DNA from 2 places in the Variovorax sp. genome. Region 2 is predicted to be linked to the other one. Evidence: predicted binding sites of a transcription regulator. Region 2 holds the regulator's gene; the other holds the start of a gene.
The links. The regulator LexA, encoded in region 2, represses DNA repair genes until DNA is damaged. The targets are predictions, from matches to a motif close to ACTGTATNNNNATACAGT.
Positions count from the first base shown of each region.

Region 1: ACQY8B_RS20170 (putative DNA modification/repair radical SAM protein) is a predicted target of LexA. The motif match lies at 5,887-5,904, and genes of this name have one in related genera.

Region 1 is NZ_OZ257247.1:4,281,258-4,290,661, forward strand. Features, by position in the region: gene ACQY8B_RS20145 (DUF3025 domain-containing protein) at 1-320, opposite strand, end outside; gene ACQY8B_RS20150 (NYN domain-containing protein) at 317-1,117, opposite strand; gene pyrC (dihydroorotase) at 1,114-2,145, opposite strand; gene ACQY8B_RS20160 (peptidoglycan-binding protein) at 2,232-2,963, opposite strand; gene ACQY8B_RS20165 (UdgX family uracil-DNA binding protein) at 3,094-4,599, opposite strand; gene ACQY8B_RS20170 (putative DNA modification/repair radical SAM protein) at 4,617-5,870, opposite strand; gene ACQY8B_RS20175 (Rieske (2Fe-2S) protein) at 5,999-6,355, shown strand; gene ACQY8B_RS20180 (YbhB/YbcL family Raf kinase inhibitor-like protein) at 6,379-6,969, shown strand; gene ACQY8B_RS20185 (sensor domain-containing diguanylate cyclase) at 7,059-8,549, shown strand; gene ACQY8B_RS20190 (LysR family transcriptional regulator) at 8,546-9,404, opposite strand, start outside.
Region 2 is NZ_OZ257247.1:2,538,747-2,548,150, reverse strand. Features, by position in the region: gene ACQY8B_RS12200 (oxepin-CoA hydrolase, alternative type) at 1-340, opposite strand, end outside; gene ACQY8B_RS12195 (3-hydroxyacyl-CoA dehydrogenase) at 348-1,868, opposite strand; gene ACQY8B_RS12190 (MFS transporter) at 2,000-3,157, opposite strand; gene ACQY8B_RS12185 (D-2-hydroxyacid dehydrogenase family protein) at 3,154-4,161, opposite strand; gene ACQY8B_RS12180 (hypothetical protein) at 4,253-4,618, opposite strand; gene lexA (transcriptional repressor LexA) at 4,756-5,439, opposite strand; gene ACQY8B_RS12170 (asparaginase) at 5,513-6,475, shown strand; gene adk (adenylate kinase) at 6,510-7,166, opposite strand; gene kdsB (3-deoxy-manno-octulosonate cytidylyltransferase) at 7,305-8,078, opposite strand; gene ACQY8B_RS12155 (Trm112 family protein) at 8,075-8,257, opposite strand; gene lpxK (tetraacyldisaccharide 4'-kinase) at 8,238-9,263, opposite strand; gene ACQY8B_RS12145 (ExbD/TolR family protein) at 9,264-9,404, opposite strand, start outside.

The DNA.
Region 1 (9,404 bases), 1.7 Mb from region 2:
CGCGCGATCTCGCCCGCCTGCAACTCGTTGAGGCGGCGCTTGGCCAGCGGAAACGCGAGCCAGACGAGTCCGTTGAAGAAGTCGTGCAGGTTGTCGCGCGTGGGCACCGTGCGGGTCTGGAAGATGTGGGCCTCGTAGGCCTGGCCGGCGGGCAGCGCATGCTGCTGCACGAAGTCGGGCACGGGTGCATGGGCAGGCCTGGCGCCCTGCAGCGCCGCGGCGACCGAGCCATGCGCCGAAGCGGCCTGCGCCACGGCTTGGCCATGGACACGGTAGGGCGCGAGCCAGGGCTGCGCCCAGTCGACCGCCGGCAGGGTCAAGACGCCGGCGCGTCCGTCCAGCGGATGCGGTCGGGGTGCTGCATCACCGCGAATTCCGCCGTGAGCTTGTCGAACAGCTTGAGCGAGCTGCCGTGCTTGCCCAGCAATCCCGCCGCGCGCAGTGCCTGCGCCACGTCGTTCAGCGGCACGTCCTTGCCAGTGCGCAGCGCGGGCACGGCCTGCAGGATGAACTCGGCAGCCTCGGAGGTCTGCGGTTGCGGCGCGGGTGCGGGCTTGGCCGCCTTGGTGCTGCTCTTGCGGGCCGCCGTCTTGGTGGCGGCCTTCTTCGCAGCCGTTTTCTTGGCGGCGGGCGCGGTCTTGGCCGCGGCCGTCTTCTTCGCGGTGGCGGTGCGGGCCGCGGGCTTCGCGCTGGCGTGGTGCTCGAGGTCCATGAACGCGTCGTAGATGCCGACCGTCTCTTCGCCCGTCTTGCCCCGCTGGCCGATGCCGCAGACGCGGCAGCCCTTTTCGCGCAGCCGGATCACCAGCGGCGCGAAGTCGGAGTCGGAAGACACCAGCACCACCACGTCGGGCCGCTCGTCGATGACGAGGTCGATGGCATCGACCGCGAGCGCGATGTCGGTGCTGTTCTTGCCGGTCGAGAGGTTGACCATCGGCCGCACCGACAGCCGCTTGAACATCGCCTGCCGGTTGACGGCCATCTCGGCGTTGCAATAGGCGCGGCGCACGTGGATGGCGCCGTATTCGTCCATCGTGCGCTGCACGGCCTGCTCGATCACGTCGGCCGAGACGTTGTCGGCGTCGATCAGCAGCATCACGCGCGGTGTGGGCGTCATGCCAGCTTCCAGTTGATGGTCTCGCCACCGCGCAGCGGCTTGAGCGTTGCGTCGCCGTAGGGCACGGTCTCAGGCACGGTCCAGCTTTCGCGCTTGAGCGTGACGGTGTCGGCGTGGCGCGGCAGGTCGTAGAAGTCGGGGCCGTTGAAGCTCGCGAAGGCTTCGAGCTTGTCGAGCGCGCCCGCGTTGTCGAAGGCCTCGGCGTACAGCTCGATGGCAGTGAGCGCGGTGTAGCAGCCGGCGCAGCCGAGGGCGTGTTCCTTCAGGTGGGCCGGGTGCGGCGCGCTGTCGGTGCCCAGGAAGAAGCGGTCGCTGCCGCTGGTGGCGGCCTCCACAAGCGCCACGCGGTGCGTCTCGCGCTTGAGCACGGGCAGGCAGTAGTAGTGCGGGCGGATGCCGCCGGTGAAGATGGCGTTGCGGTTGTAGAGCAGGTGGTGCGCCGTGATGGTGGCTGCCGTGAAGCGGTCGGCGTCGCGCACGTAGTGGGCGCCTTCCTTGGTGGTCAGGTGCTCGAACACCACCTTGAGCTCGGGGAAGTCGCGGCGCAGCGGAATCATCACGCGGTCGACGAACACGGCTTCGCGGTCGAACAGGTCGATGGCGGGGTCGGTCACTTCGCCGTGCACCAGCAGCAGCAGGCCGTGCTTCTGCATGGCCTCCAGCGTCTTGTAGGTGTGGCGGATGTCGGTCACGCCGGCATCGCTGTTGGTGGTGGCGCCGGCCGGGTAGAGCTTGAGCGCGCGCACGCCGGCTTCAGCCGCCAGCGCGATTTCTTCGGGCGGCAGCTTGTCGGTCAGGTAGAGCGACATCACGGGCTCGAAGGCCAGTCCTTCGGGCACGGCGGCGCGGATGCGGTCGCGGTACGCCACGGCCTGCGCGGCGGTGGTCACGGGGGGGCGAAGGTTCGGCATGATCAGCGCGCGGCCGAACTGGCGCGCGCTGTGGGGGACGACGGCTTCGAGGGCGGCGCCATCGCGCACGTGCAGGTGCCAGTCGTCGGGGCGGGTGATCGTGAGGGTGTCTGTCATGGCGGGGCGATTGTCGCATCGCCCCCTGGAAGGCAAGGAGGCGGCGAGCCCGCCGGACGGATGGCGGGAATCGGCGATTTCTCTTGCTATCTGTGGAACACCCGGCAGGTGCGCGAGCTGGCACTCTGCAGCCACTTGAAGAAAGTGACCGAGCTGCGCGCGCCCTTTTGCGGCGGCCAGGGGTCGAGGATGCGCAGCGTGGTGCCCCGCCCGCTCGGGTCGTCGTCGCCCCGGATGCCCGCGATGACGACCATGTGCCCCGGCCGGCCGGCGTCGGCCGGGTAGCCTTTCTTGGTGCCCCACAGCATGTCGAACATGAGCGGCCCCTCCTGCAGCGCCGCACGCAGCGCCTTCAGCGACCACGGCGGCGGCGGGCGCACTTCCAGGCCGTGCGCGGCGGCGAAACGCCGGCCGACTTTCATGTCCGCGTCGTGCGTGTCGACGAAATCCTGCAGCCCGCCGTCGGCCGCGACCAGCTCGGCCGGTGTGCGCGCGACCACCGCCTGCACGCTGGAGCGCGTCATCATCGCAACGCCGGCGGCCCAGCAGAGCGCGGCGGCGGGCGGCGGGATCAGCGCGACCGGATGCAGGACGGGCGCGTCGCCCTCGCCGTCGAACGCGACGTTCTGGGTGCAGGGGCCGGCCTCTCCGTCTTCCACCAGCCAATGCGCGGCCTGCAGGCGCAGCACTGCCGCGCGGGTGAGCGGGCCGTAGTCGCCGTCGGTGGCGAGCCTGGGGCTGGGCTGCAGCTTGCGGTTGAGTGCCTCCTGCAATCGGCGGACGTCGGCTCCTCGCCAACCCTGTTTGAGCGTGGTCATCGGCATGCTTTCCTTCCCCCTCGTTCTGATCGCGGACTTTGGAATACGGGCGTCGGAATTGTCAAAACCGGGGCCGCAAGCGTCTACTCGCCGAATGGCGTAGTCGGCGGCGCCCGGCTGGGACGCTTGCCTATGGCTCAAGTACTCGCGCCGGGGCCGAGTGGATTTCGCCGCTGTCGCCTTGGGGACTCTCGAATGCACCGGCCAGGTCGGCCAGCCAGCGTTCGTAGGCGGCGGCGCGCTCGGCGTCGGGCAGCCGCAACAGCGCGGACGGGTGCAGCGTGACGAACACGGGCCGGCCATCGGCGCGCTCGTGCAGCCACGCGCCGCGCTCGGCCTGCATCGCCACCGGCCGGCCGAGCAAGGCGCGTGCGGCCGTCGCGCCCAGCGCCACCAGCGCCTGCGGGCGCACCAGCGCGATTTCGCTTTCGAGCCAGTGCGCGCAGGCCTCGGCCTCCCGCTGGCCGGCGGTCTTGTGGATGCGGCGCTTGCCGCGCAGTTCGTACTTGAAATGCTTCACGGCATTGGCCAGGTACACCGTGCCGCGCGGCCGGCCCAGTTGCGCCATTGCACGGTCGAGCAGTTGGCCGGCCGGCCCGACGAAGGGCCGCCCGGCCAGGTCTTCCTGGTCTCCGGGCTGCTCGCCGACCAGCATGCGCTGCGCGCCCACGGGCCCTTCGCCGCACACGGCCTGCGTGGCGAGCGCACCGATGGGACAGTCGCGGCACGCATGCGCGGCCGCGCGCAGTTCATCGAGGTTGGCGGGCGCCGCGCGGTCGGCCGGCAGCGGGTGCAGCGGCACCGGAGCGCGGATGCGGCGCGCGGGCGTGGCCGGCGCGTCGATCATCGACTGGCTGCGCGCCTGCGCCGCTTCGGCCAGCGGCTGGATCAGCGCGGCTTCGGGCAGGTTGTGCCAGTAGCGGGTCGGCATCTCGCGGCGCATCATCGCGAGCTTCAGGCGCGCGGGGTTGAAGATGTGCTCGTAGTAGACCAGCCAGAGCTGCTCGCCGGCGTCCGGCGGCGGCTTCTCGCGCCGGTCGGCGCCCTCGCGGAAAGTCAGCGCCTGCCCGTCCCACGCCACGCAGCGCTCGGGCGTGAGGATGGCCCAGTTCATCTGCGCGAAGCGGCGCGCGAAGAACGGCGCGTTGGCTTCCACGATGCGGTGGTCGGGCTCGAACCATGCCACGTGGCGCTCGCCCTGCTCGCCTTCCACGCGCGTGAAGCGCACGAAGGCGCGCATCTTGTGGATGTCGCGGCGCACGGCCTTGGCCATCTGCCGGGCCTGCAGCATGTCGGCGTCGAGCGGGTCGTGCCGCAGGGCCGGTTCGTGCACCAGGCGCCAGAGCAGCCGGTACATCAGCCCCAGGCGGCCGGCGTCGCGGTGCAGGATCACGTCGGCACACAGGGCGAGGAACGACGCGGGCACCGGCTGGCGCGCGGCACCGGCCGGCGGCGGCGAAAGCATGGGCTCGAACAGGCCGCCGGCGGGCGCGTCCGCGAACAGGTCGGCGCCGCCGTCGCCCTGCGCGCCGTCGCTCCATTCGACATGGTCGGGCGGCACGCCTTTCGCCAGCAATTGGCGCGCCTCGCGGCGGAAGGCGTCGAGGTCGACCGGGTTTCCGAGCCGTACGCGCATGGCGGCTTGCCTCCAGCTCAGAACAGCGCCGCCTGCGCCGGCCGGGCTGCGGGAACTGCGGCGGCCATGGCTCCCGCCGCCGGCCGGTGCCCGTCGGCCACCACGAAGGGCAGCACCTTGCGCGAGGGCACGTGCAGCCGGCGCAGATCGTCGGCGCGCACCCTGCGCACGCGGCGCGCCTGCAGCAGGCGCTCGACCGCCTTCACGCCCAGGCCCGGCACGCGCAGCAGCATTTCGCGCGGGGCGTGGTTCAGGTCGACGGGGAAACGCTCGGCATGCGCCAGCGCCCAGGCCAGCTTGGGGTCGACGTCCAGCCGCAGCAGGCCGTCGGGCGCGGCCACGATCTCCTGGTGCTCGAAGCCGTAGAAGCGCATGAGCCAGTCGGCCTGGTACAGCCGGTGCTCGCGCATCAGCGGGGGCGCCACCAGCGGCAGCGCGCGGGCCGCATCGGGAATGGGGCTGAAGGCCGAGTAATACACGCGCTTGAGCTTGTAGGCGCCGTACAGCGTGGCGCTCGACGCGAGGATGTGGCGGTCGTCGGTGGCGTCGGCGCCCACGATCATCTGCGTGCTCTGGCCCGCGGGCGCGAAGGGCGGCGGCCTGGCGGCGGCGGGGGCCGCGCCGGGCAGCGCGCGGATCGGCACCACTCGGCGGGCTTCCTCGCGCGTGTCGTCGATGCGCAGGCGCAGCCGCGCCATGGAGCGGCGGATGGCGCTTTCGTTCTTCTCGGGCGCCAGCGCCTGCAGGCCCTCGGTGGTCGGCATCTCGACGTTGATGCTGAGCCGGTCGGCATAGCGGCCGGCGCGCGCCAGCAGTTCGTCGCTGGCGTCGGGAATGGTCTTCAGGTGGATGTAGCCGCGAAAGTCGTGCTCCTCGCGCAGCACGCGCGCCACCTCGACCACCTGCTCCATGGTGTGGTCGGGCGACTTGATGATGCCGCTCGACAGGAACAGGCCCTCGATGCAATTGCGCCGATAGAAGTCGAGCGTGAGCTGCACCACCTCTTCGACCCGAAAGCGCGCACGCGGCACATTGCTCGACGCACGGTTGACGCAATAAAGGCAGTCGTACTGGCAGTGGTTGGTGAGCAGCACCTTCAGCAGCGAGATGCAGCGGCCGTCGGGCGCGTAGCTGTGGCAGATGCCCGCGCCCTCGGTGGAGCCGATGCCGCGGCCGCCCACCGAGTCGCGCGGCTGCGAGCCGCTGGATGCGCAGGAGGCGTCGTACTTGGCGGCGTCGGCAAGGATGGCGAGTTTGCGATGGATGTCCACGGGAGTCCTCGGAATTACTGTATGAATATACAGTTATCAGCCATTCCATCGGCTGCGATTTGTAAGCGGGCCGCTCGCATCGATGCAGCGTTGCGCCTCTTTCGAACCTTGGCTACCCTCGCTGCCAGATGACCGACGACCCCACAGCGCCCACCCCCACCCTCACGCCGATTTCCACCACGCTTGCCGACGACCGCATGGCGGCCAAGTTCACAGCACCCAACGGCGCCCCCGCGTTCGCCGTGCGCTGGCAAGACGGCGTCTACGCCTACATCAACCAGTGCCCCCACGCGGGCGGCCCGCTCGACTTCGAAGGGCAGATCATCGAAAGCTCCGGCCGCTTCCTGATGTGCGCAAGGCATGGCGCGATCTTCGAGCCCGACACCGGCAAGTGCGTCGGCGGCCCATGCCGCGGCGCGCGGCTCACGCCGCTGGCAGTGCACGAGAAGGCCGACGGCAGCATATGGCTTGGCCAGGCCGGATAAAGACAACCCTCAAGGAGAACGATATGCGCAAGAACACCGGGCTTCGCCCCCTCGCCCTGCCGGTCACGGCCCTCGCCTTCGCCGGCCTCATGGCAGGTTGCACCGGCATGTCGCCCGGCACCGGCAAGGCCGTCACGGGCATGAAAGTCACGTCCAGCGCCTTCGCCGACAACGGCGTGATCCCGGCCGAGCATGCCGGTGCGGGCGAGTGCGGCGGCAAGAACATCTCGCCGCCGGTGGCCTGGAGCAACCTGCCGGCCAAGACCCGGTCGGTCGCCGTGCTGGTGTTCGACCCGGACGGCGCTGCCGGCCTGGGCGTGTCGCACTGGGTGGCCTACAACATCGCGGCGGAGCGCGGCGAACTCAAGGCGGGCGAAGGCCAGGCGGGCTCGAACTTCAACTTCACCATGGGCCCGAACGTGGCCGGCGCGCCGGCCTACCGCGGCATGTGCCCGCCGGTGGGCGACCGGCCGCACCACTACGTGCTGACCGTGGTCGCCACCGACCTGGCGCCGGGCAGCCTGCCCGCCGGGCTCGCACGCGACGCGCTGCTGGCCGCGCTCAAGGGCCATGCGCTGGGTGGACAGAGCGTGGTGGGCCTCTACAGCCGCTAATCCCTTCGCCCTGCCGGGTAATAATTAAGCTCCCAATCTGCCGGCGGCCCGTCAGCACTGGCTGCAGCCGCTTTTCCGAAAGCCCATCGATGGCCCTGACCGCCGCCGCGTCCGACGTTTCCCCGTCATCCGAACTCGACGCCATGTTCGACCTGGCGCCAGTCTCACTCTGGATCGAAGACTACAGCGGCCTCAAGCGCAAGCTCGATAGCTGGCGCGCCGAAGGCGTGACCGACCTGGTGGCGTACCTGTCGGAAGACCCGGGCCGCGTGAGCGAATGCATGGCGCTGCTGAAGGTGCTGCGGGTCAACCAGCACACCCTGAAGCTCTTTGCCGCCGACAGCCAGCAGACCCTGCTCGACTCGCTCGACCGCGTGTTCCGCGGCGACATGTCGGCCACCGTGGTGCATGAGCTCGACCAGCTGTGGCGCGGCCAGCTCACCTTCGAGAGCGAGACGGTCAACTACGCCCTCGACGGCCGGCGGCTCGACGTGCGCGTGCGCGCCCGCGTGCTGCCCGGCCACGAAGCCACCTGGGAGCGCGTGCTGGTCTCGCTCGACGACGTGACCGAGCGCGTGGCCGCGCAGCGCCTGCGCGACGAAAGCGCCGCCTACGCACGCAGCCTGTTCGAGCGCTCGCCGGTGTCGCTGTGGGTGGAAGACTTCAGCGCCGTGCGCGCGCTGCTGCAAAGCATCCGCGCGCGCGGCATCACCGACTTCGCCACCTTCATCAAGGTGCACCCCGAGTTCGTGACGCGCTGCATGCAGGAGATCCGCGTCGTCGACGTGAACCGCGAAACGCTGCGCATGTTCGGCGCGCCCGACCTGCAGACCCTGCTGGGCAGCCTCTCGCGCATCTTCCGCGACGAGATGCGCGAATCCTTCGCCGAGCAGTTGCAGGACCTGTGGAACGGCAAGACCGTGCAGCACCGCGAGGTGCTCAACTACTCGCTGTCGGGCGAGGTGCTGAACATCCACATGCAGTTCGCGGTGCAGGACGACCGGCTCGACACCTGGGACCTGGTGCTGGTGTCGCTGGTCGACATCACCGCGCGCAAGAAGGCCGAGGCCTACCTCGAATACCTCGGCAAGCACGACGTGCTCACGCAGCTGTGCAACCGCACCTACTTCACCGAAGAGCTCACCCGCCTCGCGCGCAAGGGCCCGTGGCCGGTGTCGATCGTGGCCATCGACCTGAACGGATTGAAGCAGCTCAACGACCAGGAAGGCCATGCCGCCGGCGACTCGCTGCTGCGCCGCATGGGCGAGGTGCTCGACAAAGCCGTCGACCCGCCGGCCTGGCCCGCGCGCATAGGCGGCGACGAGTTCGCGGTGCTGCTGCCCATGACCGACGAGCGCGGCGCCGAAGCCATGCGCGAGCGCATCCTCACGCTGCTGGAAATGAACAACCAGTTCCACGCCGGACAGAGCGGCCACGCGCTGAGCCTGGCGATCGGCCTGGCGACCTGCCACGCGGGAGAGTCGCTGGAATCGGCCCTGCAACGCGCGGACCGGGCGATGTATGTCGACAAGGCAAGGCACTACGAAGGCACGCCGGGAAACCGGCGGCGGGGTAGCTAGCCCGGCACCCGCACCCGCTCCAGCACGAAATCGATGAACGTCCGGATCGCCCGCGTGTGCTGGCGGTTGGGCATGTAGAGCATGAACATCTGCGTGCCGAAGATGGACAGGCGCCAGTCGTCCAGCGTGGTCACGACGTCGCCCTTGCGCACGTCTTCCTGCACCACGTAGTCGGGCACGAGGCCGATGCCCAGGCCGGCGAGGATGGCCTGGCGCAGAAAGAGGAAGTTTTCCGAGATCAGAGTCGGCTCGAGGATCACCTCGCGCCGCGTCTCGCCCTGGTAGGCCGACACGCGCAGCTGCCGGCCGATGACGGCGGCGGTGACCACAGGCGCGCCCTGCAGCGCATCGAGCTGCACCGGCAGCGGGTGCTTCGACGCGTACTCCGCCGAGGCGCAGGCCACGTAGCGCACCGGCCCCATCGCGCGCGCAACCAGGTTCTGCGGCGGCTCGGGAATCACGCGGATGGCGATGTCGACTTCGTCGCGCAGCAGGTCTTCGATGCGGTTTTCGAACACCACGTCGAGCACGATGCCGGGGTACTGGCGCTTGAAGTCGATGAGCCAGTCGGCCATGACCAGTTGCCCGTAGCCGCTGGGCACGCTCAGCCGCACGCGGCCCTGCAGGCCCTGTCCCAGCGTGGTGACCGATTCGCGCGCCGCCAGCAGTTCGCCCTGTATCGCCACGCCATGCTGGTAGAGCCGCAGGCCGATTTCGGTCGGCTCGGCGCGCCGGGTGGTGCGCCGCACCAGTTGCGCGCCCACCGAGCGCTCCAGCTGGTTCAGGTGGTAGCTGACGTTGGCGCGGGTCATCTTGAGCCGGCGGGCCGCCGCGCTCAGGTTGCCGGCATCGAGG
Region 2 (9,404 bases):
AGCCGGCGCCGGCGGCAGCACCCTCGACCGCCGCGATGATCGGCTTGGGGAAGGTGCGGATCGAGTCGATCCAGTTGTGCAGCCCCTCGATGCTCTCGGCCTGCACCGAGCGGTCGAGCTGGCGGTTGGCCAGCAGCCGCTGCAGCGAGCCGCCGGCGCAGAACCATTCGCCTTCGCCCACGATGACGACGCTGCGGATCTCCGCGCTGCCCTCGGCGCCGTTGAGCGCCTCGATGCCGGCGGCGTAGATCTCGGGGCCCAGTGCATTGCGCTGGGTCGGGTTGGAGATGGTCAGCACCATGGTGCTGCCTTCGCTGGTGCTCTTGAGTTCGGCGGTCATGGTTTTCTTATTCTTCTTCGTGCAGCAGGCTCAGGCCCAGCGCGCCGCGGCGGCGCAGCCACGGGCTCGGGCGATAGCGAGGATCGCCATACACCGTCTGCAGGTTGAACAGCACCTCGAGCATGTTGGTCGGCCCGAAGAGGTTGCCCATGGCCAGCGGGCCTCGTGGATAGCCCAGGCCCAGCTGCACGGCGGTCTCCAGGTCGGCAGGCGTGCACACGCGCTGCTGGCACATGTCGGCGGCGATGTTGACGATGGTGCCGATCACGCGCTGCGTGACGAAGCCGCCGCTGTCGCGGATCACGCTCACCGCCTTGCCGTCGCGCGCGAACAGGGCATGCGCGGCATCGCGGATGTCGCGGCGCGTGGCCGGATTGGTGGCGAGCACGCGGCGCTTGGTGGCAGCGTCGTCGATCAGCATGTCGATGCCGATGGTGCGCGTGGCGTCCAGGCGCTCGACGGCGGCCACGGTGGTCACGTCGAAGCCCAGCGGTGCCACCAGGATCAGCGAATGCGGCGCGGGCGCGGCGCCGCTGTCGATCTGCGCGCCCAGCGTGTTCACCAGGCGCAGCAACTCCGCACGGCGTGCCGCACGCGGCGACACCCAGACCGAAGGCGTGCCGTCGACCACGGGCGCGGGGGCTTCGGGCGCCTGCTGCATCACGCCATCGGTGTAGCGGTAGAAGCCTTCGCCCGTCTTGCGGCCCAGCGCGCCGGCGGCCAGGCGCTGCGCGGTGATCACGCTCGGGCGGAAGCGGGGTTCCTCGAAATACTGGTGATAGATCGACTCCATCACCGGGTGCGACACGTCGAGCGCCGTCAGGTCCAGCAGCTCGAACGGGCCGAGGCGAAAGCCCGCCTGGTCCTTGAGGATGCGGTCGATGGTGGCGAAATCGGCCACGCCTTCGCTGACGATGCGCAGCGCCTCGGTGCCGTAGCCGCGGCCTGCGTGGTTGACGATGAAGCCGGGGGTGTCTTGCGCCTGCACCGCGCTGTGGCCCATCTGCCTGGCGTAGCCCGCCAGCTGCGCGCAGACCTCGGGGGCGGTCTTGAAGCCCGCGACCACCTCGACCACCTTCATGAGCGGCACGGGATTGAAGAAGTGGAAGCCCGCGACACGCTCGGGGTGCGCGAGCCCGGCCGCGATGGCCGTCACCGACAGCGACGAGGTGTTGGTGACCAGCGTGGCGCTCTCGGCCACCACGCCTTCGAGTTCGCGGAACAGTTTGCGCTTGACTTCCAGGTCTTCGACCACGGCCTCGACCACCAGGCCGCAGCCGGCGAGCGCCTGGATCGAATCGACCGCCTTGACGCGGGCGATGTATGCGTCGCGCGCGGCGGCGTCGATCTTGCCCTTTTCATGCAGCTTGTTCCATTGGGCTGCGAGGGCTTCGCGGCCGCGCGCCGCGGCGCCCGCGAAGCTGTCGAGCAGCAGCACTTCGCTGCCTGCCTGGGCGGCGATCTGCGCGATGCCGCGACCCATGGCGCCGGCGCCTATGACGCCGATTCGGGTGTAGTTCACTGTCATTTGCTGAAGATTTTCGCTGGTTGAGGGGTATCCGGCCTGCCGCGCAGGCGCCGACGCAAGCGCTGTCGTCACCTCCGATTTTGCAGTTGCGCGAGGGCGGGGCGTGACGGGTTTTACGCGGGGGCGCGATTTCAGGCCGGGCGGCGGCTGCGGTCGATGGCGATGCTCAGCGCGATGGCCACCAGCATGACGCCGAAGCCGACCCAGCTCATCCACGCCGCCGCGTCGTGCGCCAGCAGCCAGCCGCCGAGCGCCGCGCCCACGGCCTGGCCTGTGTAGATGCCGGAACTGTTGAGCGCCACCGAGCCTGGCGCGAGGGCCGGCGCCAGGCCTACCAGGCGGGCCTGCTGGGCCGAATTGGTGGCGAAGCAGCCCAACCCCCAGGGCACCAGCACCACGGCCAGCCAGGCGAGCGTGGAAGCCGTCGGCCACAAGAGCAGGCTCAGCGCGATCAGCACGGTAGTGACCAGCACCATGCGCCCGGCCCCGACGCGGTCGATGAAGCGGCTGACCACCATGTTGCCGATGAGCCCGCAGGCGCCGAACAGGGCCCACATCACGCTCAGCGTGGTCGCGTCCGCACCAAAGCTCTGCTTGAGGATGGGGCCGAAATAGCTGAACAGCACGAACTGCCCGGTGCCTTGCAGCGCCGTTACCGACACGATGCCCATCAGCACCGGACTGCGCAGCACGCGCGACCAGGCGGCGGCGGTGAGTGCCGCCGGGCGAATGCCGCTGGGCAAGGTGAGCCAGATCGACGCCGCGCTCACGACGCTGAGCAGGGCAATCGCCACGAAGGCCATGCGCCAGCCCAGATGCCCGCCGATCAGCGCGCCGATAGGCAGGCCCAGCACCGAGGCCATCGACCAGCCAAGAAAAACGAAGGTGACGGCGCGCCCGCGTTGCTCGGGCGGTACCAGCATGCCGGCGCAGGCCGCCGCCTGGGGCGTGAAGATGGCGGGGGCTATCACCGTGAGCATGCGCACCGGCAGCAGCGCGCCGAAGCTGGGCATGAGCGCCGCGAGAGCGTGGCCCGCCGCGTACCAGAGCAGGGTAAGGGCGAGCAGCAGGCGGCGGTCCCAGCCCGCGACGGCGGCGGCCAGCAGCGGCGCGCCGATGCACATCACCGCTGCCGCGGCAGTGATCAACTGGCCGGCGGTCGCGACCGAAACAGCCAGGGAGGCGCTGATTTCATTGAGCGTGCCGGGCACGACCATCACGCCCGTGCCGATCACGAAGTTGCCGGCCAGCAGCGCCCAGAGCGCACCCTTGGGCGCAGGCCGGCTCACCGGCGAACCTGCAGCGCGCCGGGATTCACGATGTTCGTGGGATTGCCGTTGATGTAGCTCACGACGTTGTCGAAAGCCTGGCCGAAGTAGCTCTCGTAGCTTTCCTGCTCGACGTAGCCGATGTGCGGGGTGCAGATGCAGTTCTCCAGCCGCAGCAGCGCATGGCCCTGCAGCGGCGGCTCACTCTCGAACACGTCGATGGCGGCCAGCCCGGGACGGCCACGGTTGAGCGCCGCGAGCAGCGCGTCGGCCTCGACCAGCTCGGCGCGCGAGGTGTTGACGAACAGCGCCGTCGGCTTCATGCGCGAGAGGTCTTCGAGCGTGATGAGGCCGTTGGTTTCCTCATTGAGCCGCAGGTGGACGGAGAGCACGTCGGCGGCTGCAAAGAACTCATGGCGGTTCTGCGCCACCTGGAAGCCGTCGGAACGGGCCTTGGCGCAGCTGGCTTCACGCCCCCAGATCACGACCTGCATTCCGAAGGCCTGCCCGTAGCGCGCGACCAACTGGCCGATGCGGCCGTAGCCCCAGATGCAGAGCGTCTTGCCCTTGAGCACCGAGCCCAGCCCGAAGTTGGGCGGCATCGAGGCCGACTTGAGCCCTGACTGCTGCCAAGCCCCGTGCTTGAGGTTGCTGATGTACTGCGGCAGCCGGCGCATGGCGGCCATGATGAGCGCCCATGTGAGCTCGGCAGGTGCCTGGGGAGAGCCGGAGCCTTCCGCCACGGCGATGCCGCGCTCGGTGCAGGCCGCCACGTCGATGTGGCCCGCGACGCGACCGGTCTGCGAGATGAGCTTGAGCTTGGGCAGCTTCTCGATGAGCTGCCGGGAGATCTGTGTTCGCTCGCGAATCAGCACGATCACGTCGGCGTCCTTGAGGCGAACCGAGAGTTGCCCGATGCCCTTGACCGTGTTGGTATAGACCTTGGCTGCGTACGCGTCCAGCTTGGCGGCGCAGCGCAATTTGCGCACGGCGTCCTGATAGTCGTCGAGGATCACAATATTCATGGCGTGCCATTGTGCCTCGCAGCATTGGGATGTCGCACCCCCGAACGTTTGGATACCCACTGCCGACGGGCTCTCCCAGGGGTGCCGGGCCTCAGTGCAGGCGTGTGGAGCGGTGCGCGGCGACCATCGTTTCGGCCGCTTCGAGAGCCGCCAGCCGGTCAAGCTCCGCGCACACGTCGTCCATTCGGCCGGAAATCAAGACACGGTTGCTGCTGCGCTGCTGGCCCTTTCCGTCTACCACGCGTACCACGCGCAGCGGGCGCACGGTCGGGGCTGCTTCAGCCACCGGGGGCGTCGAGCCGCACGTCGGACGCACCGCAACGTAGCGCAGGCCGGCGGAAGTCTCGCTGTGATCGAGCGAGGCGTGGCGATGAGGGCGGCGCGCCGGGATCAAACGGCTGGCGAGCGATTGCAGCGGCATCCAGAAATCAGCGATGGCGAGGAGGGCGATTCCCATGTGAACTCCAAAAAAGTATGAGGTTGAACACAGGCAGGATTTCTTGAAACGGCCGCGACAGGGTGATGGCGACTTCGCGCCATACGCCCGCCACCTGTTGCGGCCGGATGAGTGCTGCTGCCAGCAGGCCCGCAGGCCTACATCAGCATGGTGTTGCGGATGAGGCCCACCGCGAGGCCTTCGATCTCGAAGGGCTCGCCGGGCTGGACGATGATGGTCGGGTAGTCGGGGTTCTCTGCGTGCAGCTCGATGACCTGCTTGTTGCGCTTCAGGCGCTTGACGGTGACTTCGTCGCCCAGGCGCGCAACCACGATCTGGCCGTTGCGCGCTTCCTTGGTGGCCTGCACGGCGAGCAGGTCGCCGTCCATGATGCCGGCGTCTCGCATGGACATGCCGCGCACCTTGAGCAGGTAGTCAGGCTGGCGCTGGAACAGCGTGTTCTCGACGTAGTAGGTCTGGTCGACGTGCTCCTGCGCCAAGATGGGCGAGCCTGCAGCGACGCGGCCGATGAGCGGCAGCGCCAGTTGCGCCATGCCGGGCAGCGAGAGCGAGAACTGGCCGCCTTCGCGGTGGCGCGTTTCGTTCAGCGACCGCAGGGCGTCGCCCTTGAGGCGGATGCCGCGCGAGGTGCCGCTGACGAGTTCGATGACACCCTTGCGGGCCAAGGCCTGCAGGTGCTCTTCGGCCGCGTTGGCCGACTTGAACCCGAGTTCATTGGCGATTTCGGCGCGCGTGGGTGGCGCTCCGGTGCGGGCGATGGCGCTCTGGATCAAGTCCAGGATCTGCTGCTGGCGGGCTGTAAGCTTCACGGCGAACTGCATATGTGGTTCCTTGCGGCACTGGCTAGATATCCAGTACCTGTATTTTTAACCAGTTTTAAAAAGTTGACAAGCCATGCCTGATTTCCCTTCGCCTGAACTGCGCCGCGTGGTCGTGCTGGGCACCGGCGGCACCATCGCCGGCAAGGCTGCCAGCAGCGGCGACAACATCGGCTACACGGCCGGGCAGGTGGGCGTGGCCGACCTTCTGGGCGGCATCGAGGCCCCCCAGGGCGTGACGCTGGTGGCGGAGCAGGTCGCGCAACTGGACAGCAAGGACATGTCGTTCGAGACTTGGCAAAAGCTCGCGCAGCGTTGCGCACACTGGCTTGCGGAGCCCGACGTGGCAGGCGTGGTGATCACGCACGGCACCGACACGCTGGAGGAGACGGCCTTCTTCCTGCATTCGGTGCTGGCATCCGCGAAGCCCGTGGTGCTGACTTGCGCCATGCGGCCGGCGAGCGCGCTGTCGCCCGATGGTCCGCAGAACGTGCGTGACGCCATCGGCGTGGCTCTGGCAGCCGGTGCTAAGGGGGTGGCCGTGGTGTGCGCCGGGGCGATCCACAGTGGCGCCGATGTCCAGAAGGTGCATACCTACAGGCTCGATGCCTTCGCATCTGGCGACGCGGGCCCGGTGGGCTATGTGGAAGAGGGCGAGGTCCGCCGTGTGAGGGCGTGGCCCGAGGGCGAGGCGCTGCCGGCCTCGAAGATCTTCGAGGCGGCTCCCGTTCGGTGGCCTCGCGTGGAGATCGTCATGAGCCATGCCGGTGCGAGCGGTGCTGTCGTCGAGGCACTGCTGCAACCCGGCAACGCCGAACCGGTCCGTGGACTGGTGCTGGCCGCCACGGGCAACGGCACGCTGCATCACGCGCTCGAAGCGGCCGCGCTGAAGGCGCAAGAGGCGGGCGTGGCGGTGGTTCGTGCGACGCGCTGCATGAACGGGCGCATCCTGCCGAAAGCCGATGACCGGCTGCGGGACGCGGGCACGCTCACGCCGGTGAAGGCGCGTATCGCGCTGATGCTCGAGTTGCTCGGGTGAGGTGGTGGCCGCCCTGTCGGAGGGCGGCCGGCAATCAGCTGCTCAGCGCTGCGAGTGCGCGCTGGGTGATTTCATCGACCGTGCCCACGCCCTTGATGGCGCGGTACTTCGGCGCGGCGGCCGGATCGGTCTTGGCCCAGGCCGAGTAGTAGTCGACCAGCGGACGCGTCTGCTGGCTGTACACGTCGAGCCGCTTGCGCACGGTTTCTTCCTTGTCGTCCTCGCGCTGGATCAGGTCTTCGCCGGTGACGTCATCCTTGCCTTCCACCTTGGGCGGGTTGAACTTGACGTGATAGGTGCGCCCCGAAGCCGGGTGCGAGCGGCGGCCGCTCATGCGCTCGATGATGTCGCCGAAGGGCACGTCGATTTCGAGCACGTAGTCGAGCTTGACGCCCGCCGCCTTCATGGCGTCGGCTTGCGGAATGGTGCGGGGGAAGCCGTCGAACAGGAAGCCGCTGGCGCAATCGGCCTGGGCGATGCGTTCCTTCACGAGATTGATGATCAGGTCATCGCTGACCAGTGCGCCCGCATCCATGACGGCCTTGGCCTGCAGACCGAGCGGCGTGCCGGCCTTGACGGCGGCGCGCAGCATGTCGCCGGTCGAGATTTGGGGGATGCTGTACTTCTGGCAAATGAAGGCCGCTTGCGTGCCTTTGCCCGCCCCGGGCGCGCCCAGCAAAATTAGTCTCATGGTGTCCTCGGACGGTTCTTAGATTTTGTGTCGCGCCAGGCGTCGGCTTCAGGGGCTTTGGGCAGGGCGGAGTTGCTTCGAGGATAGCACGCGTGCTTCCCGGGATTTGCCGCTGCCCCGACAGGCACGTCGAGCCCCTCAGGCTGTCGGGCCGGCGGCGAAGACCGCGCGCACGCGCGCCAGGTCTTCGGGCGTGTCGATACCCGGGCCGGGAGCCACGTGGCTCACGTGTACGGCAATGCGGTGTCCGTGCCATAGCGCCCGCAACTGCTCAAGCGCTTCCGTCGCCTCGACTGGCGACGGCGGCAGCGACGGAAACTTGCGCACGAAGCCTGCGCGGTAGCCGTAGATGCCAATGTGGCGCAGGGGAGCCGGCGTGGGCAGCACCGTCGGCGCGGCGCCGTTGGCGGAGCCGTCGCGCCACCAGGGGATGGGCGCACGGCTGAAGTACATGGCGTTGCCCCGTGCGTCGAGCACGGCCTTCACCACGTTCGGATTCATGAAGTCGGCCAGCGAATCGATCTCGTGGGCCGCAGTGCTCATCGCGGCCTCTGCGTGGGTGGCCAGCGTGGCGGCCACGGCATCGATCAGCGCCGGGTCGATCAGGGGCTCGTCGCCTTGCACGTTGACGACGATGTCGTCGCCGTCGAGGCCGAGCTGCTCGCAGGCTTCGGCCAGCCGGTCGGTGCCGCTGGGGTGGTCCTGGCGGGTCAGGATCGCCTCGACGCCATGCGCCTTGCAGGCGTCGATGATCGATGCGTCGTCCCCGGCCACCACCACGCGCACGGCGCCGGATTCGCTGGCACGCCGGGCCACGCGCACCACCATCGGCACGCCGGCGATGTCGGCCAGGGGTTTGTTGGGGAGCCTTGTCGACGCCAGGCGCGCCGGCACCAGAACCGTGAAGCTCACAGCCCGAGCTCTTCGTCGGAAAGCGTACGTGCCTCGTTTTCCAGCAGCACGGGAATGCCGTCGCGCACCGGGTAGGCCAGGCGCGCGCTGCGCGAGCAGAGCTCCTGCTTCTCGGGGTTCCAGGTCAACGGACCCTTGGTGACGGGGCAGACGAGCAGTTCAAGCAGCTTGGTATCCATCGAGCGATGATAGCTTTGCGTCGAGCGCAGTGAAGAATTCCGGAACGGGTGCGAAGAGCAGGGGCACGGCCAGCACGCCGGGTGCCTTGTGCCACAGCTTGACCGCGTCCTTTTCGGTGCAGACGAGAGGGCCGTCGGCATTGAGCGAGCGTTCCCAGGCGTCGAAGTCGAAGTGATCGGGTAGAGCGATGGTTTCGGCGAGCGTGAGGCCACGGCCCCGGAGCATGGCGAAGAAGGCCTCCGGGCGTGCGATGGCCGCGAGTGCGGTCACTGGCCTGCCCGCCAGGGTGTTCAGCGGCACGCGTTGGCCGTCGCTTGTGAGGGCGTAGTCGGCGAGGCGGCGCGAAGCGGTGTAGCCGCCTGCGAATGCGGGGCGTTCGCCGCTGTGCAACACCAGATCGCAGCGACGTGGCCACGCCTCGCGCAGGGGGCCCGCTGGCAGTCGCCAGCCGTTGCCGATGCCCCGGTCGTCGAACACGCAGATCTCGATGTCGCGAGCCAGCGCCAGGTGCTGCAGCCCGTCGTCGCTGACGATGACTTGCGTGCTGGGATGCCGCTCGAGCAGCGCGCGGGCCGCCTCGATGCGCTTGCGCGCGACGAACACGGGGGCCTTCGTGGCGTGGTGAATCAGGGCGGGCTCGTCGCCGACGTCGCTGGGATTGCTGTCACCCGTCACTTCGCGGCAGTCGTCGGTGCGCCGGCCGTAGCCGCGGGACACCACGCCCACCTGGATGCCGCGCGCGCGCAGATGCCGCACCACCGCCATCACCACCGGCGTCTTGCCGGCGCCGCCCGCGATCACGTTGCCGACGACGATCACCGGCACGGGCACGCGTTCCGAGCGAAGCCATCCGAGGCGATAGAGCCAGCCCCGAACGGCGAAGAGGGCCGCATAGAGCAGCGACAGCGGCCACAGCAGGCAGGCCAGCGGGCCGCGGCGCAGCCACGCTTCCTGCAGTCGCGAGGCGGCAGGCGCCTCCGTGCTGCTGCGGCCTTCGGACGGCACTCAGCGCCCGGCTTGCGCCGTCGACTGGGCTGCGAAGGTGATCTGCATCAGGCCGGCGCGGCGCGCGGCTTCCATCACCGTGACGACGGCCTGGTGCGGGCTGGTTGCGTCGGCGCTGATGATCACCACGCTGTCCTTGCC